DNA from 2 places in the Pseudomonas sp. BB438 genome. Region 2 is predicted to be linked to the other one. Evidence: predicted binding sites of a transcription regulator. Region 2 holds the regulator's gene; the other holds the start of a gene.
What was found. Region 2 encodes FliA, which starts transcription of late flagellar genes. Its sites were predicted from a motif close to CTAAAGTTTNNNNNNNNNNNGCCGNTAA; they were not measured.
Positions count from the first base shown of each region.

Region 1 (5,740 bases), 1.0 Mb from region 2:
CGCCGATTCCTGCGCCTGGCTGGACAGCGATTCGGTGACGTCGCGGATGCCCGCCACGTTGCGGTTGATCTCCTCGGCCACCGCGCTCTGTTCCTCCGCGGCGCTGGCGATCTGCAGGTTCATGTCGGTGATCACCCCCACCGCATCGCCGATGCGCTTCAGCGCGGCCACCGCCTGTTCGACCTGATTCACGCTGTCCTGCGCCTGGCGATGGCTGTTGCTCATCGCGCCGACCACGTCGCGGGTGCCGTTCTGCAGGCCTTCGATGACCTGACGGATTTCCTCCACCGAGTCCTGGGTGCGCTTGGCGAGGTTGCGCACCTCATCGGCAACCACCGCGAAGCCGCGACCGGCTTCACCGGCACGGGCTGCCTCGATGGCGGCGTTGAGTGCCAGCAGGTTGGTCTGCTCGGCGATGCCGCGGATCACTTCCAGCACCGAACCGATCTGCTCGCTGCTGGCCGCCAGACCCTCCACCTGGCTCATGGCGCTGCTCATGTCGCTGGCCAGTTCGTCGATCAGGCGGGTGGTGTTGTCGATCACGCTGAGGCCGTCGCGGGTCGCACCATCGGCGCCGCGTGCCGCGTCGGCAGCCATGGCGGCGCTGTTGGCGACGTCGTGGGCGGTGGCGCTCATCTCTTGCGAGGCGGTGGCGACCTGGTCGACTTCGCGGAACTGCTGCTGCATGCCGGCGCTGGTCTGGCTGGCGATTTCCGAGGACTGGTCGGCGGTGGCGCGGGCGTCCTGTACCGAAGACTTCACGTCCCGGATGATCGGCTGCAGCTTGTCGAGGAAGCGATTGAACCAGCCGGCCAGCTCGCCCAGCTCGTCCTTGCCGGTGTAGTCCAAGCGCTTGGTCAGGTCGCCTTCGCCACTGGCGATGTTGCGCAGCATGGCGGCGACATTGAGGATCGGCCGGGTCACGCCGCGGGCGGTAAGCCACATGGCGAACAGGCCGATCAGGATGGCGATGAGCCCGAAGCCCAACTGATAGACGGTGCCCTGCAGGCTCTGGCCGTCCAGCTCGTTCTGCAGCTCGATGGCCGGACCGAGCAGGACGTTCTGCGGGACTTCCAGCAGCACGCCCCAGGGTTTGGAGCCGGGGATCGGTTGCAGCGGTTCGACCACGCGCAGTTGGTCATCCTGGCGGAAAACCTGCTCATGGTTGGCGGCAATGGCCTGCAGCAGGTCGGCACCCTGGTTCGGGTAGACCTCCTTGAGGCTCTTGCTCAGCTTGGAGGCATCGGCGCTGTGGCCGGCGAGCAGGCCGGCGGCGCTGACGATGCTGACGCGCCCCTGGCCGTCATACAGTTCCTGGCTGCCTTCGACGCTGATTTCCTGCAGCTTCTCCATGCTGATATCCAGGCCCATGACGCCGATGACCTTGCCGTCCAGCTCCAGCGGGAAGGCGATGCTGGTCATCAGCATGCGCTTGTTGCCGACGTCATCGAAGTAGGGGTCGAGGACGCACGGCTGGCCGGTGGTCTTGGGGCAGGTGAACCAGGCGTTATAGGCACTGCCGCTCGGTCCGGGGCTGGCGTCCTGCAGCAGGGATTCGGCCATGGCCTCGGACTCCAGCTTGCCCGGTGTCGCCTGGGACCAATAGATGGAGAAACGACCGGCGTCGTTGCTGCCCAACTCGCTCTGGCCGGCGAACAGCTTGTCCTTGCCATCCAGTGCGTCAGGCTCGAAGGCGACATAGAGACCCAACAGTTCCGGGTTGCCTTCCAGGGCGGTCTTCACCTGGCGGGTCAGGTCTTCGCGCAGGTCGTAGGCGTCGAGGAAGCGCTTCTGCGCCTGGTCGCGAAGGAACAGCACTTGCCGCGAGAAACCCTTGCCGTATTGGTAGGCATCCATGATGTAGCGCTGAATGCGCATGGCCTGGACTTCGCCACGCGACTGCAGGCGCGCCTTCGCGGCTTCATCGAGCATCTGCGTGCTCGATTGCTTGACCAGCGCGGTGCTGTGTTGCGTGCGGTAGACGGACAGGCCGGACAGCAGCGACACGACGCCGAGCAGGCAGAGCCCGGCAAGCAACGTGATCTTCCACTGGATGGAGAGACGGCGCAGCAGCATGGAGAGGAATCCTTGTTTTAACTTGGCCTCGGGATGCCTGGTGTATCGGCCTTTCCCGCATCTTCTTGACCCGTGACGGAGCGAAACGTCAGAAAACAGGCGATTCTGGCGTGCCGTTGCGACGGGCAACGACTTTCAGGCAAAAAGCGTGCGCAGCGCGGGGAAAACCCCGCCGAACAGTCTCGGAAACGTCTTGATTCGACTCGTTTTTTGACACCCGGGCGGGCGTTTGGCAGAGTGCGCGCCTTTTGCCCGCACCCGGCGCGGCGATGTGCAAGAGGAGTGGTGAAGATGAATGCGGTGCTGATTGCCATTGGCCTGATGCTGGTGCTGAGCCTGTGTCGCGTGCACGTGGTGGTCGCATTGATCGCTGGTGCGGTAGTGGGCGGCCTGCTTGGCGGCCTGGGCATGGACGGCACGCTCAAGGCGTTCAACGAAGGGCTGGGCGCCGGTGCGACGGTGGCGCTGTCCTACGCCATGCTCGGCGCGTTCGCCGTGGCCATTGCGCGCTCCGGAATGGCGCACGCCCTGGCGGACCGCGCCCTGGCGATGCTCGGTCGCCACGAAGCGAACGGCTCCAACGGCTTCAAGTGGTTGATGGTTGGCCTGCTGCTGGTGGTGGCGATTTCCTCGCAGAATATCCTGCCGATCCACATCGCCTTCATCCCGCTGCTGGTGCCGCCGCTGCTCTACGTGCTGACACGCCTGCAGATCGACCGCCGGCTGATCGCCTGCGTCATCACCTTCGGCCTGATCACGCCCTACATGTTCCTGCCGGTGGGATTCGGCAACATCTTCCTGAACCAGATCCTGCTGGCCAACGTGGCCCGCGCAGGCGTCGATGTGCAGGGCCTCAACGTCACCCACGCCATGCTGATCCCGGCCCTGGGCATGGTCTGTGGCCTGCTGATCGCGGTGCTCTTCAGCTACCGGCGCAAGCGCGACTACGACCTGGAGCGCATCGAGCAGGCCGAGCGGGTCGATACGCCCTACAGCAGGATGAGCCTGGTCGTGGCAGGGGTCGCGGTCGCAGCGGCCTTCGCCGTGCAGCTGCTGCTGGACTCGATGATCCTCGGTGCGCTGGTTGGCTTCCTGGTGTTCTCGCTGTCTGGCGTGGTGCGCTGGAAGGAAGCGGACGACCTGTTCACCGAAGGCATGAAAATGATGGCCATGATCGGCTTCATCATGATTGCCGCCCAGGGCTTCGCGGCGGTGATGACCGCCACCGGACAGGTCGCCAGCCTGGTGGACAGCGCCGCCGGCTGGATCGGCAGCAGCAAGGCGCTTGGGGCCTTCATGATGCTGCTGGTGGGCCTGCTGGTGACCATGGGCATCGGTTCGTCCTTCTCCACGGTGCCGATCATCGCGGCGATCTTCGTGCCCCTGGCGGTGCACCTGGGCTTCAGCCCACTGGCCATCGTCAGTATCGTGGGCACCGCCGGTGCGTTGGGCGACGCGGGCTCGCCGGCGTCCGACTCCACCCTTGGCCCGACCTCCGGCCTGAATGTGGACGGGCAGCACAACCACATCTGGGACACCGTGGTGCCGACCTTCCTGCACTACAACCTGCCGCTGCTGGTCTTCGGCTGGGTGGCCGCGATGGTGCTCTAGACCGTTGATCAAGGGCCCGGCGCGCGGCAATTGCGCGCTGAAAGTTGCACTTGGCAGGGCAACTGCTGACTAATGAGCAGGTTTATCCATCCATGGACCCGCTCATGTTCGAATCGAAACTGGAATACCGGACGTTCCTCGCCCTGCTGCTGGTGGTGACACTCGCCTTCGGCTGGATCCTGCTGCCGTTCTATGGGGCGGTCTTCTGGGGCACCATCCTGGCGATCATCTTCGCACCGCTGCAACGCCGCCTGCGGGTGAAACTCAACGGGCGCAACAACCTGGCCGCGCTGATTTCACTCGGTGTGTGCTTCCTGATCGTGATCCTGCCGGTGACCTTCATTGCCGGCGCACTGGTGCAGGAGGGGGCGACTGTCTACCAGCGGCTGAAGTCGGGTGAGCTGAACTTCATCGCCTACTACCAGCAGGCGGTTGCCGCTCTGCCGGGCTGGGCGCACCAGTTGCTGGAGCGCTTCGACCTCGCCGATCTGTCCAGCCTGCAGGAAAAGCTCTCGGCGGGCGCGATGCAGGCCAGCCAACTGGTGGCCACCAAGGCCTTCAGCATCGGCCAGAACACCTTCGAGTTCGTCATCAGCTTCGGCATCATGCTGTACCTGCTGTTCTTCCTCCTGCGCGACGGTCCGGCGCTCGGGCGCCGCATCAAGCAGGCAGTACCGCTGAGCGTCGAGCACAAGCAGCACCTGTTCACCAAGTTCACCACGGTGATCCGCGCCACGGTGAAGGGCAACATAGCCGTCGCCGCGACCCAGGGCGCCCTGGGCGGGCTGATCTTCTGGTTCCTCGGTATCCAGGGCTCGCTGCTCTGGGGCACGCTGATGGCCTTCCTGTCGCTGCTGCCGGCCATCGGCGCCGGGCTGATCTGGGTGCCGGTGGCGGCCTACTTCCTGCTCACCGGCGCGATCTGGCAGGGCGTGGTGCTGACGCTGTTCTGCGTGGTGGTGATCGGCCTGGTGGATAACATCCTGCGCCCGATCCTGGTCGGCAAGGACACCAAGATGCCCGACTACGTGGTACTCATCTCGACCCTCGGCGGCATGTCGCTGTTCGGTCTCAACGGCTTCGTCATCGGCCCGCTGATCGCAGCGCTGTTCATGGCATCCTGGGACCTGTTCACCGGGCGTGAGGAAACATCGGTTTCGCCCTGAACGAAACGAGCGCCGTGGAAGCGGGGCTCGTTCCTTTCTACGCCTTGAAGGTCAGCCAGGGGCGCATGCGCACGAGGGGCTGGATGAGTCCCGCCTCTTCCTGGGCTTCGATGACCGGTCCGACCGGCTTGTACGCGCTGGGCGCTTCCTCGATCCGGCGTTCTTCGCGCAGCGTCACGCAGTGCCACGGCAGATTGCTCTCGCCCGCGCTCCGGAGGGCGCGGACAGCCTGGCGTCGAATGCTGCGACCAGCGCCGTGGCTGCAGGACCACAGCCAGTCGGGGTGGCCCAGGCCACTGGCGAGGTACGAGTGGTCGCCCATCGACCCCGGGATCAGTAGCAGGTCGCCGGCACGGGCCGGCGTGGCCCCCTTGCGGTGAACGTTGAGACCCTGCTCCTGCAGGACGACGTTGTGCGGTACGTCGACGATCAGAGCGCTATCGTCGGCCTGGAAGGTCTCGCGCAGCACCTTGCGGACCAGTTCTGCCAGCACCACGCGATTCAGCCAGGCGTAGCGCGCCGCCACTCCCATGGCCTGCAGGTACTCGCCCGCCAGGTCTCCCGTCAGCGCGTACAGCCCGGAAGCCGGATGGCGCAGCCCTTTGGGCCAGGCATTGCGCGCCTTGTCCATCCAGCGCTGGCCTACATGGAACCCGACATCGCGGGAGCCGCTGTGGATCATGATGACCAGCTCGTCCGACTTCAGCCCGAGGGCATAGGCCTGCTGGCGATCGAGTATCCGGTCGACCCACTGCAGTTCGACGAAATGGTTGCCGGACCCGGTGGTGCCCAGGCCCGGATCTCGAATCAACGTCCGCCGCCGGTCGCGCAAGGCGTCCGGTGCGTAGTGGAGCTGGCCACCGAACTCGTCGAGCCCGATGCAGGGT
Region 1 covers NZ_CM170001.1:3,666,155-3,671,894, reverse strand. The annotation lists gene AC1ZV1_RS16815 (methyl-accepting chemotaxis protein) at 1-2,076, opposite strand, end outside; gene AC1ZV1_RS16810 (Na+/H+ antiporter family protein) at 2,368-3,687, shown strand; gene AC1ZV1_RS16805 (AI-2E family transporter) at 3,792-4,853, shown strand; gene AC1ZV1_RS16800 (RtcB family protein) at 4,891-5,740, opposite strand, start outside.
Region 1: AC1ZV1_RS16815 (methyl-accepting chemotaxis protein) is a predicted target of FliA. The motif match lies at 2,119-2,146, and genes of this name have one in related genera.

Region 2 (5,740 bases):
CCAGGCGCACCAGGCGATTACGCACCAGCACCAGTTCGCCGACCATGTTCATGATCTCGTCCAGGCGGGCGGTGTCCACGCGTACGGTGGTTTCCGCCTCGTTGGCTGGTTTCTCCGCAGCGGCAGCAGCCGGCTTGGCCGCGGCAGGCTTGGCAGCAGCCGTCGGCGTCGGCGCGGCGGCAGGCCTGGGCGCAGGCGCTACAGGCTTGGCAGGAGCGACCGGCTCTTCCTTGGCGCCCGTGAACTGGCCCTTGCCGTGCAACTCATCGAGCAGCTTCTCGAATTCGTCGTCACTGATATTGTCGTCGGCGGCAGCGGCAGCCGGAGCTTCCTCGATTGTTTCTGCGGCAGCGGGGGCAGCGGCTGGCTCTTCCTTGGCGCCGGTGAACTGGCCCTTGCCGTGCAGTTGGTCGAGCAGCGCTTCGAACTCGTCGTCGCTGATCTCGTCGCCAGCGCCGGCGGCCGGCGTCTCGGCAACCGGTGCCGGAGCCGTGCTGACGGCCTCCTTGGCAGCACCGCTGAACTGGCCCTTGCCATGCAACTGGTCAAGCAGTGCTTCGAATTCGTCATCGGTGATGTCGTCGCCACCGGCGCCAACCGGCGCGGCGGGCGCCTCGGCAGCCGGCTCGAGAGCATCCATCAGTTGCTCGAACTCGGCGTCGGTGATGTCGCCATAGGCAGCAGCAGCCGGAGCCTCCTCGACGACGGGCTCGGCAACGGCCGGAGCGGCAACCGGCGCTTCAGCCGGAGCGGCGTTCGGGTCAGCCAGGCGCGACAGCGCAGCCAGCAACTCGGGAGTCGCCGGGGTCGGCTCTTGCGCGTCGCGGACCTGCTGGAACATGACGTTGACGGTATCCAACGCCTGAAGCATCACGTCCATCAGCTCGGCATCCACGCGGCGTTCGCCCTTGCGCAGCATGTCGAACACGTTCTCGGCGATGTGGCAGCACTCGACCAGCGCGTTCAGCTGGAGGAAGCCGGCACCACCTTTGACGGTATGGAACCCACGGAAGATTGCGTTGAGCAGGTCCATGTCATCCGGACGGCTTTCCAGCTCGACCAGTTGCTCGGACAGTAGCTCGAGAATCTCGCCGGCCTCCACCAGGAAGTCCTGGAGGATTTCGTCATCGGCGTCGAAGCTCATTCGGTGCTCCCTCTACAGCGTCAGCGGACGCTTAAAAACCAAGGCTGGACAACAGGTCATCGACATCGTCCTGACCGGATACGACGTCCTTTCTTGTATCGGCAGCAATCTGCGGACCTTCACCCTTGGACGATCTTTCTTTTTCCACCGCGTCGCGCATGCTCTCGTGGTCATGCTCGATGCCGGCATAGCGATCGACCTGACCCGCCATCCAGACCAATTTCACCAGGTTCGACTCGACCTCGGTCACCAGCTTGGTGACGCGCTTGATCACCTGCCCGGTGAGGTCCTGGAAGTCCTGCGCGAGCAAGATGTCGTTCAGGTGCGCGGACAGCTTGCGGCTATCCTGGGCGCTGATGTAGAGGAACTGCTCGACACGCTTGGCCAGGTCGCGGAAGGCCTCGGGGCCCAGTTCGCGACGCATGAAGCGCGACCAGTCTTCCTGCAGTTCCTTGGCCTGGGTCTCGATGTGCATGACCACCGGGGTGCACTCTTCCACCAGGTCCATGGTGCGATTGGCCGCTTTCTCGGTCATCGTCACCACGTAGGACAGGCGGTCGGTCGCATCGGCGATCTGCGAGACTTCCTGGGCGCGCGGGGAACTGGGGTCGATCTGGAAGTTGACGATGGCGTTGTGCAGTTCGCGGGTCAGCTTGCCTACCTCCTGGTAGAGCCCGCGATCACGCGCCTGGTTGAGCTCGGAGATCAGCTGCACGGCGGTCTGTACGTCGCCCTGCTCGAGGCATTCGACCAATTCGCGCGCGTGTTTTTTCAGGGTCGACTCGAAGTCACCCGCGGATTCGTTGAAATCCATGACGCCCTCTTGGCCAGCCTTAGCTGCCGACCCGCTCGAAAATCTTCTCGATCTTTTCTTTCAGCACCTGAGCGGTGAAAGGCTTGACCACATAGCCGTTGACCCCGGCCTGGGCCGCTTCGATGATCTGGTCGCGCTTGGCTTCGGCGGTGACCATCAGCACCGGCAGGTGCTTCAGGCGCTCGTCGGCGCGGACCGCACGGAGCAGGTCGATGCCGGTCATGCCGGGCATGTTCCAGTCGGTAACGAGGAAGTCGAAATTGCCGCTGTGCAGCATCGGCAGCGCAGTGGTGCCGTCGTCGGCTTCTGCGGTATTGGTGAACCCCAGGTCCCGCAGGAGGTTCTTGATGATGCGCCTCATCGTGGAAAAGTCGTCCACGATGAGAATTTTCATGTTCTTGTCCAAACCTGCCTCCATCGATACCAAACGCGCCCTGGCGGGCGTGCCGTCAATTCATTGAGCGCCGCGCGCTCTTTGCTGGGGGCGCGTCAAGAGAACGTCACCCCAAAATTCGTAAGCCTCTAACGCGCCTAAGGAAAATCCCTTCAGCCTTTTCGCTAGGAAAACGCAGGCGCGAAACTACCCGATGCTCAGCGAGCGCGCCACTCCGCCAGACGCGAGCGCAAGCGCGCGGCACACTGGCTGTGCAACTGGCTGACCCGCGATTCGCTGACGCCCAGCACTTCGCCGATCTCCTTGAGGTTGAGTTCCTCGTCGTAGTAAAGGGCCAGCACCAGCCGCTCACGCTCGGGCAGCTTGGTGATGGCATCGGCCAGGGCTGCCTGGAAGCGCTCGTCTTCCAGCCCGTGGGACGGCTCGTTGTCGTGGTGCGACGCGTCTTCGGCAAAGCCGCTGCCCTGGTCGCCGTCCTGCAACATGTCGTCGAAGCTGTACAGACGGCTGCCCTGGGTGTCGCTGAGGATGCCGTAATAATCTTCGAGGCTCATATTGAGTTCGGCAGCAACCTCCTGATCTTTAGCGTCGCGTCCGGTACGCGCTTCGACGGCACGGATGGCGTCGCTGACCATGCGGGTGTTGCGGTGGACCGAACGCGGCGCCCAGTCGCCCTTGCGTACCTCGTCGAGCATGGCGCCGCGGATGCGGATGCCGGCGTAGGTCTCGAAGCTCGCGCCCTTGCCCTGGTCATATTTCTTCGCCGCCTCCAGCAGGCCGATCATGCCAGCCTGCATCAGGTCCTCCACCTGCACACTGGCGGGCAGACGACCCAGCAGGTGGTAGGCGATGCGCTTCACCAGCGGTGCGTGCTTCTGGATCAGCAGTTCCTGGGAGTTGTGCGCCTGTGCCTTGCTGTACATACGCGCTCCGGAGGCCGCGGTCATACGGCCGAACCCGTGGGATGTTGCACCAGGCGCTCGACGAAGAACTCCAGGTGCCCTCGTGGGTTGGCCGGCAGCGGCCAGCTGTCGACCTTCTGCGCCACCGCACGGAAGGCCAGGGACGCCTTGCTGCGCGGGAACGCCTCATACACCGAACGCTGCTTCTGCACGGCCTTGCGCACCGACTCGTCGTAGGGGATGGCGCCGACATACTGCAGCGCCACGTCCAGGAAGCGGTCGGTGACCTTGGTCAGCTTGGCGAACAGGTTGCGGCCTTCCTGGGGGCTGTGGGCCATGTTCGCCAGCACGCGGAATCGGGTCATGCCGTAGTCGCGATTGAGCAGCTTGATCAAAGCGTAGGCGTCGGTGATGGAGGTTGGTTCATCACAAACGACCAGCAGCACTTCCTGGGCCGCCCGGACGAAGCTCACCACCGAGTCGCCGATCCCGGCGGCGGTGTCCACCACCAGCACGTCGATGTTGTCGCTGATGTCGCTGAAGGCCTGGATCAGGCCGGCGTGCTGCATCGGCGTGAGGTGCACCATGCTCTGGGTGCCCGACGCCGCCGGGACGATGCGGATGCCGCCAGGTCCCTGGAGGATCACGTCACGCAGGTCGCATTCGCCTTCGATGACGTCGGCCAGCGTGCGCTTGGGCGACAGCCCCAGCAGCACGTCGACGTTGGCCAGGCCCAGGTCGGCGTCCAGCAGCATGACGCGACGGCCCAGATCGGCCAGCGCCAGCGACAGATTCACCGACACGTTGGTCTTGCCCACGCCACCCTTGCCGCCGGTGACTGCGATTACCTGAACGGGATGCATACCCATATCAATACCTTGTCTCGTCGTTCGACCGTCACGCTTCTGGCGTTTCGGCTAATCCGGTTGCGGTGCTCCACCGCCTCCGGCGCTCGCGGATCGTCTAACAGAGCATCCGCATCGCTTGGGCGACCCAACTGGCCGCCCCACGCCCCATCCGGGGCTCACAATCTTCAACTGGCGCGACGCACCGGCTGTTGGTAAAGGCCGGCGAACATGTCCGCCATGGCGTCCTCGCAGGGCTCTTCCGGCGATTGCAGGCTCACGGCACGGCTGACCAGTTGGTGCGCGCGTGCCACATGCAGGTCATCCGGGATCTTCGGCCCATCAGCCAGATAGGCTACCGGGAGATGCTGGCTGATAGCCAGAGCCAGAGCTTCGCCGAGGCTTCCCGCCTCGTCCAGTTTGGTCAAAATGCACCCGACCAGGCCACAGGAACGATAGTTCTGCCAGGCGGCCTTGAGGACCTGGCTCTGGCTGGTCGCGGCCAGCACGAGGTAGTTCTTCACGTTCAGGCTCAGCGACGACAGCGCTTCGAGCTGCATGCGCAGCGCCGGATCGTTGGCGGGCAGGCCCGCAGTGTCGATCAGCACCAGGCGCTTGCGTGCCAGCGGCGCCATGGCCTGGATCAGCGACTTGCCCGGGTCGACCAGGGTCACCGGTACGTTGAGGATGCGACCCAGGGTCTTGATCTGCTCCTGCGCGCCGATGCGAAAGCTGTCCATGGACACCAGGGCAATGCTCTGCGCGCCGTATTTCAGTACGTAGCGAGCAGCCAGCTTGGCCAGGGTAGTGGTCTTGCCCATGCCGGCGGGGCCGACCAGGGCAATCACGCCGCCCTGCTCCAGCAGATCGACTTCCGGGGTATTGATCGAGCGTGCCAGGTGCGCCAGCAGCATGCGCCACGCCTGCTTCGGATCGGCGATGGAGGACACGCGCTCCAGCAGGTTGCGCGACAGGTCGGCCGGCAGGCCCATGCGCTGCAGGCGGCGCCACAGCCCAGCCTGTTTCGGACGCTGGTTCTGCAGCTGGTTCCAGGCGATGGAGCCCAGCTGCACTTCGATCAGTTCGCGCAGGCCATTGAGCTCGAAGCGCATGGCTTCCAGCGCCTGCTGGCCGGCAGCGGCCGGCGTCGGGGCGACCGGTGCGGCCATGGCCTCAGCCAGGGTTTCGGCAGCGCTGCGGCGCGGCGTCTCGGTGCCGTACATTTGACGGTCCTTGCGCACGCCATCGCTGGCACGGGTCGGGGCCGACAGGTCTGCCTTGGCCTGGGCGATCTTCGCCTGGGTCTTGCGCAGCTCGGCTTCCAGCGCCGGGTTCGGCTTGCTCGCCGCCACCGGTGCCTGGTAATCCAGCGCCGCGGTCAGCTCAACGCCACCGGCGACACGGCGATTGCCGATGATCGCGGCGTCCGGGCCCAGCTCGTCACGAACCAGTTTCATGGCCTGACGCATATCAGCGGCGAAGAAGCGTTTTACCTGCATGGCCTGGGACCTCAATCAATTCTGCCCAACGGTGGCAACGATCGTGACTTGTTTGTTGTCGGGGATTTCCTGGTAAGCCAGCACGTTCATGGTGGGAACCGCCATCCGGGCGAATCGCGACATCATCGCGCGGATGGGACCT
Region 2 covers NZ_CM170001.1:4,664,942-4,670,681, forward strand. The annotation lists gene AC1ZV1_RS21355 (chemotaxis protein CheA) at 1-1,144, opposite strand, end outside; gene AC1ZV1_RS21360 (protein phosphatase CheZ) at 1,176-1,958, opposite strand; gene AC1ZV1_RS21365 (chemotaxis response regulator CheY) at 1,978-2,352, opposite strand; gene fliA (RNA polymerase sigma factor FliA) at 2,550-3,299, opposite strand; gene fleN (flagellar synthesis regulator FleN) at 3,296-4,123, opposite strand; gene flhF (flagellar biosynthesis GTPase FlhF) at 4,288-5,598, opposite strand; gene flhA (flagellar biosynthesis protein FlhA) at 5,614-5,740, opposite strand, start outside.